DNA from 3 places in the Streptomyces sp. NPDC001927 genome. Region 2 is predicted to be linked to each of the others. Evidence: riboswitches for the same ligand, from Rfam matches in the RefSeq annotation. Region 2 holds a riboswitch; each other region holds the start of a gene.
What was found. A riboswitch is a leader RNA that binds a small molecule or an ion and turns the genes downstream of it on or off. The one in region 2 is predicted to bind cobalamin.
Positions count from the first base shown of each region.

Region 1 (4,963 bases), on a different contig from region 2:
GGGTCGCCCTCCGCGAGCACGGCGACCGTGCGACCGGCGTCCAGGTGGGCGGCGAGCCGGGCGGCGGCCTCCGCGTAGAAGTCGTCGAGGGCGCCCCGGTAGCCGCCGGGGTGGTCCGTGGTCTCGACCGTGAGCGGGTACATCAGCCGCTCCTCGATCTGGTCGGCCCGGATGTGCTCGGCCGCTATCGAGCGCGCGATGGACCGGCCGTGCCGGGCCGAGTGGTACGCGATCACGTCGGCGCCCGCGATGGCCTTGACGGCCGCGAGCGTGAGCAGCTCCGGGTCGCCGGGCCCGAGGCCGACCCCGTACAGCTTGCCGGTCGTGGACCCGCTCATGCCTGGATCTCCGCTTCGTGGGCGAGGGCGTTGATCGCGGCGGCGGTCATGGCGCTGCCGCCGCGCCGGCCGCGTACGACGAGGTAGTCGAGGCCGAGAGTCTGGGCCGCCAGGGCCTCCTTGGACTCGGCGGCGCCGATGAACCCGACCGGGATGCCGAGGACGGCGGCGGGCTTCCCCGCGCCCTTGGCGACCATCTCCAGGAGGTGGAAGAGGGCGGTGGGCGCGTTGCCGATGGCGACGACGGAGCCTTCGAGGCGGTCGCGCCAGAGTTCGAGGGCGGCGGCGCTGCGGGTGGTGCCGAGTTCGGCGGCGAGCGCGGGCACGGACGGGTCGGAGAGCGTGCAGACGACCTCGTTGTCGGCGGGCAGCCGCTTGCGGGTGACGCCGCTGGCGACCATCTGGGCGTCGCACAGGATCGGCGCGCCGGCGCGCAGCGCGGCACGGGCGCGGGTGACGACCTGCGGGGAGTGCGCGATGTCGCGGACGAGGTCGGTCATGCCGCAGGCGTGGATCATGCGGACGGCGACCTGGGCGACGTCGGCGGGCAGCCCCCCGAGGTCCGCCTCGGCGCGGATCGTGGCAAAGGACTGGCGGTAGATCTCCGCGCCGTCCTTCTCGTAGTCGAACATCCTGGTGCTCTCGCTCATCTCGTGGTTGCTGAGGGGACGCGGGCCGCCGCGACGGCTTCGGGGAGGTCGGTACGGAGGGTGGGGCGCCCGGCCACGAGGTACGCGCCCTCGCCGGTGGCGACGACGTCGACCCACGCGGGGGCCTGCGGGTGACCACAGCGCCGCTCGCACCCGGAGAAGTGGACGGGGAGCCCTCGGTGGCCGGGAACGTCGCCCGGGACGGCGTCCGCGCGCACGTCGGCGAGGGACTTGGCGCAGCCGGGAAGCCCGGTGCAGGCGCCGACGCCGGCCCAGGGGGAGCGGGGGTCGGTGATGAGCCCGTACGCGTCGAGCTCACCCAGCCGGCGCGCGACGGCGCCTTGGTCGGCGAGGCCGGTGACGACGGCCCCGCGCCAGGGGGTGAGCCGCACCGCGCCCCCGCTCGCGGCGAGCGCCCGCAGCTGGGCGGCGCTCAGCCGCCCGAGGGGCGCGAGGACGTGCAGGGCGTGCGGGCCGAGGGGGCCGGGGGTGGGTGGGGCAGCGGGTGGGGGTTCGGTCGCCGGTACGGGCTCCGCCTCGATCCCGGCCCCCGCGAGGGCGGCCGCCAGCTCCGGTTCGTGGCCCTCCGGCAGCTCCCGCACCCGCCAGGCCCCGTTCCCGGCGGTCCGGGCGGCGTCCAGGAAGGCGCCGGCTGCGGCGAGCGCGGCCCGGGGCGCGTCGGCGGCGGGGACGCGGACGAGCTGGTCGCCGACCCGTACCCGTACCGAACCCTCTCCTGCGATCAACGTCACATCTCCGCCGAGCCCGACCACATCGCCGCGCCCGTCGTCCAGGACGAAGAGGAACCGGCCGGACAGGGCCGCCGTCCAGGGCCGCGCGCACAGCAGCGCGTCCAGCTCGCGGGCCCACAACTGCACGTCACCGTGGCCGAGTCCGTCGAGCCCGGCCGCCGGCGAGGCCACTATGTTCCGGACCCGCTCATGGGTCTGGGAGGGCAGCAGCCCGGCCTCCGAGAGCCGCTCGGCCAGCTCGCCCCCGCACCCCTCACCGAGCCCGCGCAGCTCCACGTTCCCTCGGGAGGTGACACTGACTCGCCCGTCGCCGAGCTCCTCGGCCACCGAGGCCAGTACGAGTGTCTGACGTACCGTCAAAACTCCTGCTGGCAGCCGGAGTCGGGCGAGTCGCCCGTCGTCGGCGGCGTGCAGCCGAAGCGCCCCGGGGCAGGCGTCACCACGGTCCCGTATGGGCGGTTCGCCCGGGTTGGGTGTTGTGGGTGGGGTGGGCGGCATGGCGGCGAGCATACCCACGTCGTCAGCGGCCCAGACCCGGCCCCGAAGAGGCACGATCTACTATGCAGATCGGCATGGGGTCCCAGGACCCCGGGGAGGAAGCCCGGTGAGAATCCGGCGCGGTCCCGCCACTGTGAGCCAGGTCCCGTGAGGGGCCGGGTGAGTCAGGAACTCCCGCCGTCCAAACGACCACCCGGGGCGCGGACAACCCCGAGGAAGGCCTGCGCACGCATGCGAATTCTGTTGCTGTCGCACTCCGACACCGACCTGCTCAGCGCCCGCGCGGCCGGCGGTCCGGTCGCGTACCGGTTCGCCAACCCCTCCCGGCTCTCCCTGGACGACCTTCCCGGTCTCCTCGACGGCGCCGACCTCGTGCTCGTCCGGCTCCTCGGCGGGCTGCGGGCCTGGGAGGACGGCCTCGACGCGCTGCGCGCCGCCGGAAAGCCGCTGGTCGTGCTCTCCGGTGAACAGGCCCCGGACGCCCAGCTCATGGAGGCCTCCACCGTCCCCGTCGGCGTCGCCACCGAGGCCCACGCCTACCTGGCGCACGGCGGACCGGCCAACCTGGAGCAGCTCGCCCGGTTCCTCTCCGACACCGTGCTGCTGACCGGCCACGGCTTCGAGGCCCCGGCCGCCGCGCCGACCTGGGGGCCGCTGGAGCGCACGGCCCGGACGACCGACGGCCCGACCGTCGCCGTGCTGTACTACCGCGCCCACCACATGAGCGGGAACACCGCCTTCGTCGACTCCCTCTGCGAGGCGATCGAGGACGCCGGCGCCCGCGCCCTGCCGCTGTACGTCGCCTCCCTGCGCGCCCCCGAGCCCGAGCTGATCGAGACGCTGAAGCGCGCGGACGCGATCGTCACCACGGTCCTCGCCGCCGGTGGCACCAAGCCCGCCGAGGCGCAGGCCGGCGGCGACGAGGACGCCTGGGACGCGGGCGCGCTCGCCGCCCTCGACGTACCGATCCTGCAGGCGCTCTGCCTGACCGGTTCGCGGGCGGCCTGGGAGGAGAACGACGAGGGTCTCTCGCCGCTGGACGCGGCCAGCCAGGTCGCCGTGCCCGAGTTCGACGGCCGTCTGATCACCGTCCCGTTCTCCTTCAAGGAGATCGACGAGGACGGGCTCCCGGCGTACGTCGCCGACACCGAGCGCGCCGCCCGCGTCGCCGGGATCGCCGTGCGTCACGCCCGGCTGCGGCACATCCCGAACGCCGAGAAGAAGCTCGCGCTCGTTCTCTCCGCGTACCCGACGAAGCACTCCCGGATCGGCAACGCGGTCGGCCTGGACACCCCCGCCTCCGCCGTCGCCCTGCTGCGGCGGCTGATCGCCGAGGGGTACGACTTCGGGGCCGAGGACGAGATCCCGGGCCTGGTCTCCGGCGACGGCGACGAGCTGATCTACGCCCTGATCGAGGCCGGCGGCCACGACCAGGACTGGCTCACCGAGGAGCAGCTCGCCCGCAACCCCGTCCGTATCCCGGCCGCCGACTACAAGCGCTGGTACGCGACCCTGCCGCAGGAGCTGCGCGAGGGCGTCGAGGAGCACTGGGGCCCGGCGCCCGGCGAGATGTTCCTCGACCGGTCCCGCAACCCCGAGGGCGACATCGTCCTCGCCGCGCTGCGGCGCGGGAACCTGCTGATCCTCATCCAGCCGCCGCGCGGCTTCGGCGAGAACCCGATCGCGATCTACCACGACCCCGATCTCCCGCCGTCCCACCACTACTTGGCCGCCTACCGCTGGATCGCGGCGCGCGCCGAGGACGGCGGCTTCGGGGCGGACGCGATGGTCCACCTCGGCAAGCACGGCAACCTGGAGTGGCTGCCGGGCAAGAACGCGGGCCTGTCGGCCGCGTGCGGCCCGGACGCGGCGCTGGGCGACATCCCGCTCGTCTACCCCTTCCTGGTCAACGACCCGGGCGAGGGCACGCAGGCCAAGCGGCGCGTGCACGCCACGCTCGTGGACCACCTGGTGCCGCCGATGGCCCGCGCCGACTCGTACGGCGACATCGCGCGCCTGGAGCAGCTGCTCGACGAGTACGCGCAGATCTCCTCGATGGACCCGTCGAAGCTGCCCGCGATCCGGGCGCAGATCTGGACGCTGATCCAGGCGGCGAAGCTCGACCACGACCTGGGGATGGAGGACCGCCCGGAGGACGACGGCTTCGACGACTTCCTGCTGCACGTCGACGGCTGGCTCTGCGAGGTCAAGGACGCGCAGATCAGGGACGGTCTGCACGTGCTCGGCGGGGCGCCGGTGGGCGAGGCGCGGGTCAACCTGGTCCTGTCGATCCTGCGCGCCCGGCAGATCTGGGGCGGTACGCAGGCCCTCCCGGGTCTCCGTGAGGCCCTCGGCCTGGACGAGTCGGCCGCGACCCGGACCACCGCCGACGAGGCGGAGGCGACGGCGCGCGAGCTGGTCGAGGCGATGGAGGCGGCGGACTGGTCGGTGGACGCGGTCGCGTCGGTGGCCGAGGGTTACGGCCCCGATGTAGCCGCGGTCCTCCGCTTCGCGTGCGAGCAGGTCGTCCCGCGCCTGGCGGCGACGACCGACGAACTCACCCACGCCGTCCACGCGTTGAACGGCGGCTTCGTGCCCGCCGGCCCGTCCGGCTCGCCCCTCCGGGGCCTGGTCAACGTGCTTCCGACCGGCCGGAACTTCTACTCGGTCGACCCCAAGGCCGTCCCCTCCCGCCTCGCGTGGGAGACCGGCCAGGCGCTCGCCG
Region 1 covers NZ_JBSFEN010000004.1:288,555-293,517, reverse strand. Annotated here, with positions in the region: gene ACWCO8_RS11905 (precorrin-2 C(20)-methyltransferase) at 1-338, opposite strand, end outside; gene ACWCO8_RS11900 (precorrin-8X methylmutase) at 335-970, opposite strand; gene ACWCO8_RS11895 (cobalamin biosynthesis protein CobG) at 985-2,250, opposite strand; cobalamin riboswitch at 2,296-2,430, shown strand; gene cobN (cobaltochelatase subunit CobN) at 2,470-4,963, shown strand, end outside.
Region 1: another riboswitch for cobalamin. It lies ahead of cobN (cobaltochelatase subunit CobN); the one in region 2 lies ahead of metE (5-methyltetrahydropteroyltriglutamate--homocysteine S-methyltransferase).

Region 2 (4,963 bases):
TGGTTGGCGCGGAGGCCGCCACGCTGACCTTCATGGCCGGTGGGGGCGAGGAGGAGTTCGCCGAGGCCCGCCCCCTCCTCGACGCCATGGGGAAGAAGGCCGTCCACTGCGGCGGACCGGGCGCGGGCCAGGCCGCCAAGATCTGCAACAACATGATCCTCGGCGTCTCCATGATCGCCGTCAGCGAGGCGTTCGTCCTCGGCGAGAGCCTCGGCCTCTCCCACCAGGCGCTGTACGACGTGGCCTCGACGGCCTCCGGGCAGTGCTGGGCGCTCAGCGTCAACTGCCCCGTCCCCGGGCCCGTTCCGACCAGTCCCGCCAACCGGGAGTACCGGCCCGGCTTCGCCGCCTCCCTGATGGCCAAGGACCTGGGCCTGGCCGCCAACGCCGCCCGAGCCGGTGGCGTCCACGCCGAACTCGGCCTACGGGCAGCAGAGTTGTACGCCGCCTACGCCGAACGCATCGGAGCCACCGAGGACTTCTCCGGCATCGTCCGCACCATCAGGCAGAACGACGGAGGACACGCATGACCGCCCCCGAGGCGCAGGAGTACGAAACCATCCTGGTCGAACGCAAGGGCCGCACCGCCCTCGTGACCCTCAACCGGCCCGGCGCCCTCAACGCGCTGAACCTCCAGGTCATGAACGAGGTCGTGGCCGCCACCGAGGCCCTCGACCGGGACCCGGAGTGCGGCTGCGTCGTCCTCACCGGCTCGGCCAAGGCCTTCGCCGCCGGGGCCGACATCAAGGAGATGCGGCCCCAGGGCTACCTGGACATGTACCTCGCGGACTGGTTCGCCGCCTGGGACCGGCTCGCCCAGCTGCGCACCCCGACCGTCGCCGCCGTCTCCGGGTACGCCCTCGGTGGCGGCTGCGAACTCGCCATGCTCTGCGACGTCCTGCTCGCCGCCGACACCGCCGTCTTCGGCCAGCCGGAGATCAAACTGGGCGTCATCCCGGGCATCGGCGGCTCCCAGCGGCTGACCCGAGCGGTCGGCAAGGCCAAGGCCATGGAGATGTGCCTCACCGGGCGCACCATGGACGCGGCCGAGGCCGAACGCGCGGGCCTCGTCTCCCGGGTCCTCCCCGCCGACGAACTGCTCCCCGAGGCCCTCGCCGTCGCCGAGACGATCGCCGGCATGTCGCTGCCGGTCGCGATGATGGCCAAGGAAGCGGTCGCCAGGGCCTTCGAGACCACGCTCACCGAGGGCGTGCGCTTCGAACGGCGGCTGTTCCACGCGGTGTTCGCCACCGCCGACCAGAAGGAGGGCATGGCCGCCTTCGTCGACAAGCGACCGCCTGAGTTCCGCCACCGCTGACATCGGACCGACCGGTCGACTGACTGACTGACTGACTGACTGACCGACCGACCGGCGGGACGGGCCGGGGCACCCGCACGTGCCCTGGCCCGCTCGCGCGCGCTCGGTCAGGACGCCGGCAGCTCGCCCCGTACCGTGCGCGCCGCCGCGACCAGGTTCTCCAGCGAGGCGCGGGTCTCCGGCCAGCCCCGGGTCTTCAGACCGCAGTCGGGGTTGACCCAGAGCCGCTCGGCGGGGATGGCCTTGAGTCCCGTACGGAGCAGGTCTGCGGCCTCCTCGGCGCTTGGGACGCGCGGGGAGTGGATGTCGTACACACCGGGACCTGCCTCGCGCGGGTAGCCGTGCGCGGCCAGCTCGCGGGCGACCTGCATGTGCGAACGGGCGGCCTCCAGGCTGATCACGTCCGCGTCCAGGTCGTCGATGGCCTGCACGATGTCACCGAACTCCGCGTAGCACATGTGCGTGTGGATCTGGGTGTCCGGCCGTACCCCGCTGGTGGAGAGCCGGAACGCCTCCGTCGCCCAGTCCAGGTACGCGGCCCGGTCGGCCGCGCGCAACGGCAGGGTCTCCCGCAGGGCCGGCTCGTCCACCTGGACGACCGAAGTGCCCGCCGCCTCCAGGTCGTTCACCTCGTCGCGCAGGGCGAGCGCGACCTGCCGGGCGGTCTCGCCGAGCGGCTGGTCGTCCCGGACGAAGGACCAGGCGAGCATGGTGACCGGTCCCGTCAGCATGCCCTTGACCGGGCGGTGGGTCAGGGACTGCGCGTACGTCGTCCAGCGCACCGTCATCGGCGCGGGGCGCGAGATGTCGCCGGCCAGGATCGGCGGCCGGACGTACCGGGTGCCGTACGACTGGACCCACCCGTGCTGCGTCGCGAGGTACCCGGTCAGCTGCTCGGCGAAGTACTGGACCATGTCGTTGCGTTCGGGCTCCCCGTGCACCAGGACGTCCAGACCGGCCTTCTCCTGGAAGGCGATCACCTCCCGGACCTCGGCCTTGACGCGCTCCTCGTAGCCGGCCGTGTCGATCCGGCCCGCGCGCAGGTCGGCGCGGGCGGTGCGCAGTTCGTCCGTCTGCGGGAAGGAGCCGATGGTGGTCGTCGGCAGCAGCGGAAGACCGAGGTGGGCGTGCTGGGCGGCGGCCCGCTCGGCGTACGGCTGGGAGCGGCGGGTGTCGGCGGCGGAGACCGCGCCGGTACGGGCGCGCACGGCCGGGTCGCGGGTGAGCGGGGACTCCGCCCGCGAGGCCAGGTCGGCCCGGTTGGCGGCCAGTTCGGCGGCGATCGCGGGGGTGCCGTGGGACAGGCCCTTGGCGAGCGTGACCACCTCGGCGGTCTTCTGCCTGGCGAAGGAGAGCCAGCGCAGGATCTGCGGGTCGATGTCCCGCTCGGCGGCCGCGTCGAGGGGGACGTGCAGCAGCGAGCAGGAGGCCGCCACGTCGACCCGGTCGGCGAGCCCGAGCAGGGTGCCGAGGGTCGTCAGGGACTTCGCCAGATCGTTGACCCAGATGTTGCGGCCGTCGACCACGCCGGCGACCAGGCGCTTGCCCGGCAGCCCGCCCACGGCCGCGAGGGCCTCCAGGTTGGCGGCGGCGGAGCCGGTGAAGTCGAGCGCGAGCCCCTCGACGGGGGCCTTGGCGAGCACGGGCAGGGCCTCGCCGAGCCGGTCGAAGTACGAGGCGACCAGCAGCTTCGGCCGGTCCGTACGGCCACCGAGCTCGCGGTAGACACGGGCGGCGGCGTTCAGCTCGGCCGGGGTGCGGTCCTGGACCAGGGCGGGCTCGTCGAGCTGCACCCACTCGGCGCCCGCGGCCCGCAGGTCGGCGAGGACCTCGGCGTACACCGGCAGCAGCCGGTCGAGGAGCGTCAGCGGGTCGAAGTCGGCGGCCACCCCGGGCGCGCGCTTGGCGAGGAGCAGATAGGTCACGGGGCCGACGAGGACCGGACGGGCCGTCAGGCCGAGGGAGAGGGCCTCCGTCAGCTCGGCGACCTGCTTGGCGGAGTCCGCCGTGAAGACCGTGTCGGGTCCCAACTCGGGGACCAGATAGTGGTAGTTGGTGTCGAACCACTTGGTCATCTCCAGCGGCGCGACGTCCTGCGTACCGCGTGCCATGGCGAAGTAGCCGTCGAGGGGATCGGCGGAGACGGCGTCGCGGTGCCGCGCGGGGATCGCGCCGACCATGACGGTGGTGTCCAGGACGTGGTCGTAGAGGGAGAAGTCGCCGGTCGGCACCTCGTGGACGCCCGCTTCGGCGAGCCGGCTCCAGTGGGAGCGGCGCAGTTCGGCGGCGGTGGTCCGGAGGGCGTCGGCGGTGACGCGGCCCTTCCAGTACCCCTCGATCGCCTTCTTCAGTTCCCGGTGCTGCCCCTGACGGGGGTAGCCGTACACGGTGGCCCGTGCTGCCGCGGCTGCGGGCTTGGTGGTCACGGAGATCTCCTTCGCGAGATGAATCCCTGAGATCCCGGCGACGGGACGAGAGCGCGAAGGGGAGACCGACCGGACGGCCGACCTCGCGCCGTACGCGCGTGTCTCCGTCTCGTGTGGTCGCCGACCCGCCCTCGAGGTCACCGGAATGTCCGCGTACGCATGGTCGGTACGCGGGCAGTTGGCAGGTCTTCGGACTCGCGGGCACATCCTCCACGGGGGAGGACACCTACTGGCCGTCGCTTCCCAGACCCGTACGGGTCCAGTGCGTATGACGGCGGTCGTTCCCGCTCACCGCTGCGGGGCAGTCCCGGATTCCCACCGGGTTCCCTCTTACGACGCATCCCGTCCGGCTGACGGGGCGAACCAGCTGCACCGGCCACCCTAAGGGGCTGTTCAGCGCTGTGTCGGGAGATGTCCACCATACGGATGGTGAGGTGAGACACGCCCGCAGGTCCGCCCCCGCAGTCCCGGGGGTCAGCCCCGGCCGGGGTACGGGTGGAACCCCCGGCCCGTCTTGCGGCCGAGCAGCCCCGCCTCCACCATCCGCTGGAGCAGCGGGGGCGGCGCGTAGAGGGGCTCCTTGAACTCCTCGTACAGCGACTCCGCGATCGAGGCGACGGTGTCGAGACCGATGAGGTCGGCCAGCTTCAGCGGGCCCATCGGGTGGGCGCAGCCCAGCTCCATGCCGGCGTCGATGTCGGCGGCGGTGGCGAAGCCGGACTCGGCCATACGGATCGCGGCGAGGAGGTACGGCACGAGCAGCGCGTTGACGACGAACCCGGCCCGGTCCTGCGAGCGGACGACCGTCTTGCCGAGGACGTCCGTCGCGAAGCGCTCCACGCGGGCGACCGTGTCCGGCGCGGTGTGCAGCGAGCTCACGACCTCCACCAGCGGCAGCACCGGCACGGGGTTGAAGAAGTGCAGGCCCACCACCCGGTCGGCGCGGCTCGTCGCCATGCCGAGGCGCATCACGGGCAGCGAGGAGGTGTTGGTCGCCAGTACCGCCGAGGGATCCTCGACGATCTTGTCGAGACGGGTGAACACCTCGGTCTTCGCGTCCGCGTTCTCGACGACGGCCTCGATCACGAGCTGGCGGTCGGCCAACTCCTCGAGATCGCCGGTGAAGACGAGCCGGTCGAGGGCGCCCTGCGCGGCGGCCGGCTCCAGCTTGCCCCGGCGTACGGCACGGTCCAGGGAGGCGGTCACCCGCTCCCGCGCG
Region 2 covers NZ_JBSFEN010000002.1:641,761-646,723, reverse strand. Annotated here, with positions in the region: gene mmsB (3-hydroxyisobutyrate dehydrogenase) at 1-530, shown strand, start outside; gene ACWCO8_RS07340 (enoyl-CoA hydratase) at 527-1,318, shown strand; gene metE (5-methyltetrahydropteroyltriglutamate--homocysteine S-methyltransferase) at 1,426-3,744, opposite strand; cobalamin riboswitch at 3,908-4,127, opposite strand; gene ACWCO8_RS07330 (3-hydroxybutyryl-CoA dehydrogenase) at 4,219-4,963, opposite strand, start outside.

Region 3 (4,963 bases), on a different contig from region 2:
CTGCCGCTGTACTCGCTGATGCTGGGCCTGCTCGCGCTGCTCGGCTTCATGGCGATCGCCGCCGGGGTCAAGGTCTCCAACGGCCAGCTCGCGATCCCGCAGCTCTTCGAGAACATGTTCCCGGACTGGTTCGCGGGTGTGGCCTTCGCCGCCATCGGCATCGGCGCGCTCGTGCCGGCCGCCATCATGTCGATCGCCGCCGCCAACCTTTTCACCCGCAACATCTACAAGGACTTCCTGAAGCCGGACGCCACGCCGGAGCAGGAGACCAAGGTGTCCAAGCTGGTGTCGCTGCTCGTGAAGGTCGGCGCGCTCGCCTTCGTCCTCACCATGGACAAGACGGTCGCGATCAACTTCCAGCTGCTCGGCGGCATCTGGATCCTGCAGACCCTCCCGGCCCTGGTCGGCGGCCTGTTCACCCGCTGGTTCCACCGCTGGGCGCTGCTCGCCGGCTGGGCCGTCGGCATGGTCTACGGCACGGCGGCGGCGTACGGCGTGGCCAGCCCGACCCAGAAGCACTTCGGCGGCTCGTCCGCCGAGATCCCGGGCATCGGCGAGATCGGCTACATCGGCCTCACCGCCTTCGTGATCAACGTCATCGTCACCGTCGTCCTCACCTTCGTCCTGAAGGCCGTGAAGGCGCCGGAGGGCATCGACGAGACCTCGCCGTCGGACTACACGGCGGACGCGGGCGACAAGGGCGTCTCGACCGAGCTGCCGAAGGTCGGCGCGAGCACGCACTGACGCCGTAGCGACAGCACGACCGGAGGGCCCGGGGTTTCCGAGCGGAAATCCCCGGGCCCTTCGCCGTGCCCCTCGGGCAGACTGCGGCCCATGGACATCACGATCAGGGCGGTACGGCCCGAGGAGTACGAGACGCTCGGCGAACTCACCGCGGGGACCTACCTGGGCGACGGTCTGCTGTTCTTCGGCGCGGAGGACCCCTATCTGCCCGTCCTCGCGGACGTCGCAGGCCGGGCCGCCGAGGCCGAGGTGCTCGTCGCCACCGACGGCGCGGGGCGGATCCTCGGGGGTGTCACCTTCGTGCCGGGCGGCACGCGCTGGGCGGACGTGGCGCAGGCGGGCGAGGCCGAGTTCCGGATGCTCGTGGTCGCCCCCGACGCGCGCGGCCGGGGCACCGGCGAGGCCCTCGTCCGGACGTGCGTGGAGCGCGCCCGGGCGCTGCCCGGATGTACCCGGATCGTGCTGTCGACCGACCCCGCGATGGCCGCCGCACACCGGGTGTACGAGCGGATGGGATTCGTCCGGACCCCGGAACGGGACTGGTCGCCGATACCGGACACAATCCCGCTGCTCACCTACGCCCTGGAGCTGTGACGCGACGCGACACAACATGTGGGGGGTGCCGCGAGCGGCGCCCCCCACATGTATGCTCATCCTCGCTGTCGTCGCAGGGGAATCCGGTGCGAATCCGGAACTGTCCCGCAACGGTGTGCTTTTGACGGCTTCGTCCGTCCGGTCAGTCCGAAGACCTGCCGACAGCACGCCCGGTCCTTCCGTTCCGGGTGACACAGACGTCAGGGCCTCGCGGAGTGGGCCGTGGCGCGGCTCGCCCCTGCCTTCGGGGAGCCGCCGCCCGCCTCCCCCGCCGGCCCCGAGCCGAGCGAGGGAGAGCCCCACGTGACCATCGCGCCCGCCGATCCGGCCGCAGCGATCGAGAGCGACGGCAACGAGAGCGACGGACCCGGGACCGTGCTCCTGCGGACCCTGACCGACCTCACCGCCGACCTCACGGACACCGACCCCGGCAAGGTCGCCGCCGCCGCGCTGCGGGGCCGCAACGCCGGCTCGGACGAGGCGGAGCTGCGCGAGCTGGCCACCGAGGCGGCCGCGGGTCTCATCGCCGAGGACCCGGCCTACTCCCGGCTCGCGGCCCGGCTGCTGACCATCACGATCGCGGACGAGGCGGCCTCCCAGGGCTCGGTCAACTTCTCCGCCTCCGTCGCCGTCGGTCACCACGAGGGCCTGATCGCCGACCGCACCGCCGACTTCGTCACGCTGCACGCCGACCGGCTCGACGCGCTCATCGACGGGCAGGCGGACGACCGCTTCGGCTACTTCGGTCTGCGCACCCTCTACTCCCGCTACCTGCTGCGCCACCCGATCACCCGCAAGGTGATCGAGACCCCGCAGCACTTCATGCTGCGTGTCGCCTGCGGCCTCGCCGAGGACGACTCCGCCCGCGCCCTGGACGAGGTCGCCGCGCTCTACGGGCTGATGAGCCGGCTCGACTACCTGCCCTCCTCCCCCACGCTCTTCAACTCCGGCACCCGCCACCCGCAGATGTCGTCCTGCTACCTCCTCGACTCCCCGCTGGACGAGCTGGACTCCATCTACGACCGGTACCACCAGGTCGCGCGCCTCTCGAAGCACGCGGGCGGCATCGGCCTGTCGTACTCCCGCATCCGCGCCCGCGGTTCGCTGATCCGCGGCACCAACGGGCACTCCAACGGCATCGTGCCGTTCCTGAAGACCCTGGACGCCTCCGTGGCGGCCGTGAACCAGGGCGGCCGGCGCAAGGGCGCGGCCGCGGTCTACCTGGAGACCTGGCACGCGGACATCGAGGAGTTCCTGGAGCTGCGCGACAACACCGGTGAGGACGCCCGGCGTACGCACAACCTGAACCTCGCGCACTGGATCCCGGACGAGTTCATGCGCCGGGTCAACGCGGACGCCGAGTGGTCGCTGTTCTCCCCGGCGGACGTGCCCGAGCTGGTCGACCTGTGGGGCGACGAGTTCGACGCCGCGTACCGCGCCGCCGAGGCGAAGGGCCTGGCCCGCAAGACCATGCCGGCCCGTGACCTGTACGGCCGGATGATGCGGACCCTGGCCCAGACCGGCAACGGCTGGATGACGTTCAAGGACGCCTCGAACCGTACGGCCAACCAGACCGCCGAGCCGGGCCACACGGTCCACTCCTCGAACCTCTGCACGGAGATCCTGGAGGTCACGGACGACGGGGAGACGGCCGTGTGCAACCTCGGCTCCGTCAACCTGGGTGCGTTCGTCGTCGGTTCGGACATCGACTGGGAGCGGCTCGACGAGACCGTCCGTACGGCCGTCACCTTCCTCGACCGGGTCGTGGACATCAACTTCTACCCGACCGAGCAGGCCGGCCGCTCCAACGCCCGCTGGCGCCCGGTGGGCCTGGGCGCGATGGGCCTCCAGGACGTCTTCTTCCAGCTGAAGCTGCCGTTCGACTCCCCCGAGGCGCGGGCGCTCTCCACCCGGATCGCCGAGCGGATCATGCTCGCCGCGTACGAGGCCTCCGCCGACCTCGCCGAGCGCAACGGCCCCGTCCCGGCCTGGGACAAGACCCGTGCCGCGCGCGGTGTCCTGCACCCCGACCACTACGACGTCGAGCTCAACTGGCCCGAGCGCTGGGCCGCGCTGCGCGAGCGGATCGCGACCGTCGGCATGCGCAACAGCCTGCTGCTCGCCATCGCGCCGACGGCGACGATCGCCTCGATCGCGGGCGTGTACGAGTGCATCGAGCCGCAGGTCTCCAACCTGTTCAAGCGCGAGACGCTCTCGGGCGAGTTCCTCCAGGTCAACTCGTACCTGGTGCAGGAGCTCAAGAAGCTCGGCGTGTGGGACGCGCAGACCCGTGAGGCGCTGCGCGAGTCCAACGGCTCGGTGGCCGGCTTCACCTGGGTCCCGGCCGAGGTGCGCGAGCTGTACCGGACGGCGTGGGAGATCCCGCAGCGCGGTCTGATCGACATGGCCGCCGCCCGCACACCGTTCCTGGACCAGTCGCAGTCGCTGAACCTGTTCCTGGAGACGCCGACCATCGGCAAGCTGTCGTCGATGTACGCGTACGCCTGGAAGCAGGGCCTGAAGACGACGTACTACCTGCGCTCCCGCCCGGCGACCCGGATCGCCCGCGCGGCCCAGGCCTCGGCGCCCGCCGCCGCCACCATCCCCGTCCAGCAGGTCGCCGACCCCGACGCCGTCGCCTGCTCCCTTGAGAACCCCGAGTCCTGCGAGGCCTGCCAGTAATGTCCGACAACAAGAACCTGCTCGACCCGGGCTTCGAACTGACCCTGCGTCCGATGCGCTACCCGGACTTCTACGAGCGCTACCGGGACGCGATCAAGAACACCTGGACAGTGGAGGAGGTCGACCTCCACTCGGACGTCGCCGACCTCGCCAAGCTGTCGCCGGGCGAGCAGCACATGATCGGCCGCCTGGTCGCGTTCTTCGCGACCGGTGACTCGATCGTCGCGAACAACCTCGTGCTGACGCTGTACAAGCACATCAACTCCCCCGAGGCGCGCCTCTACCTCTCGCGCCAGCTGTTCGAGGAGGCCGTGCACGTCCAGTTCTATCTGACGCTGCTCGACACCTACCTGCCCGACCCGGAGGACCGTGCCGCCGCGTTCGACGCGGTGGAGAACATCCCCTCCATCCGCGAGAAGGCGCAGTTCTGCTTCAAGTGGATGGACTCGGTCGAGAAGATCGACCGCTTGGAGACCCAGGCCGACCGCCGCCGCTTCCTGCTGAACCTGATCTGCTTCGCCGCGTGCATCGAGGGCCTGTTCTTCTACGGTGCCTTCGCCTACGTGTACTGGTTCCGGTCCCGCGGTCTGCTGCACGGTCTCGCGACCGGCACCAACTGGGTGTTCCGCGACGAGACGATGCACATGAACTTCGCCTTCGAGGTCGTGGACACCGTCCGCAAGGAGGAGCCGGAGCTCTTCGACGACGCGCTTCAGCAGCAGGTCGTCGACATGCTGAAGGAGGCCGTGGAGGCTGAGCTGCAGTTCGGCCGCGACCTGTGCGGCGACGGCCTGCCGGGCATGAACACCGAGTCGATGCGCGAGTACCTTCAGTGCGTCGCCGACCAGCGCCTGGTCCGGCTCGGCTTCGCCCCGGTCTACGGCTCCGAGAACCCGTTCGCGTTCATGGAGCTCCAGGGCGTCCAGGAGCTGACGAACTTCTT
Region 3 covers NZ_JBSFEN010000005.1:647,880-652,842, reverse strand. Annotated here, with positions in the region: gene mctP (monocarboxylate uptake permease MctP) at 1-744, shown strand, start outside; gene ACWCO8_RS16910 (GNAT family N-acetyltransferase) at 835-1,338, shown strand; cobalamin riboswitch at 1,391-1,515, shown strand; gene ACWCO8_RS16905 (ribonucleoside-diphosphate reductase subunit alpha) at 1,642-4,020, shown strand; gene ACWCO8_RS16900 (ribonucleotide-diphosphate reductase subunit beta) at 4,020-4,963, shown strand, end outside.
Region 3: another riboswitch for cobalamin. It lies ahead of ACWCO8_RS16905 (ribonucleoside-diphosphate reductase subunit alpha); the one in region 2 lies ahead of metE (5-methyltetrahydropteroyltriglutamate--homocysteine S-methyltransferase).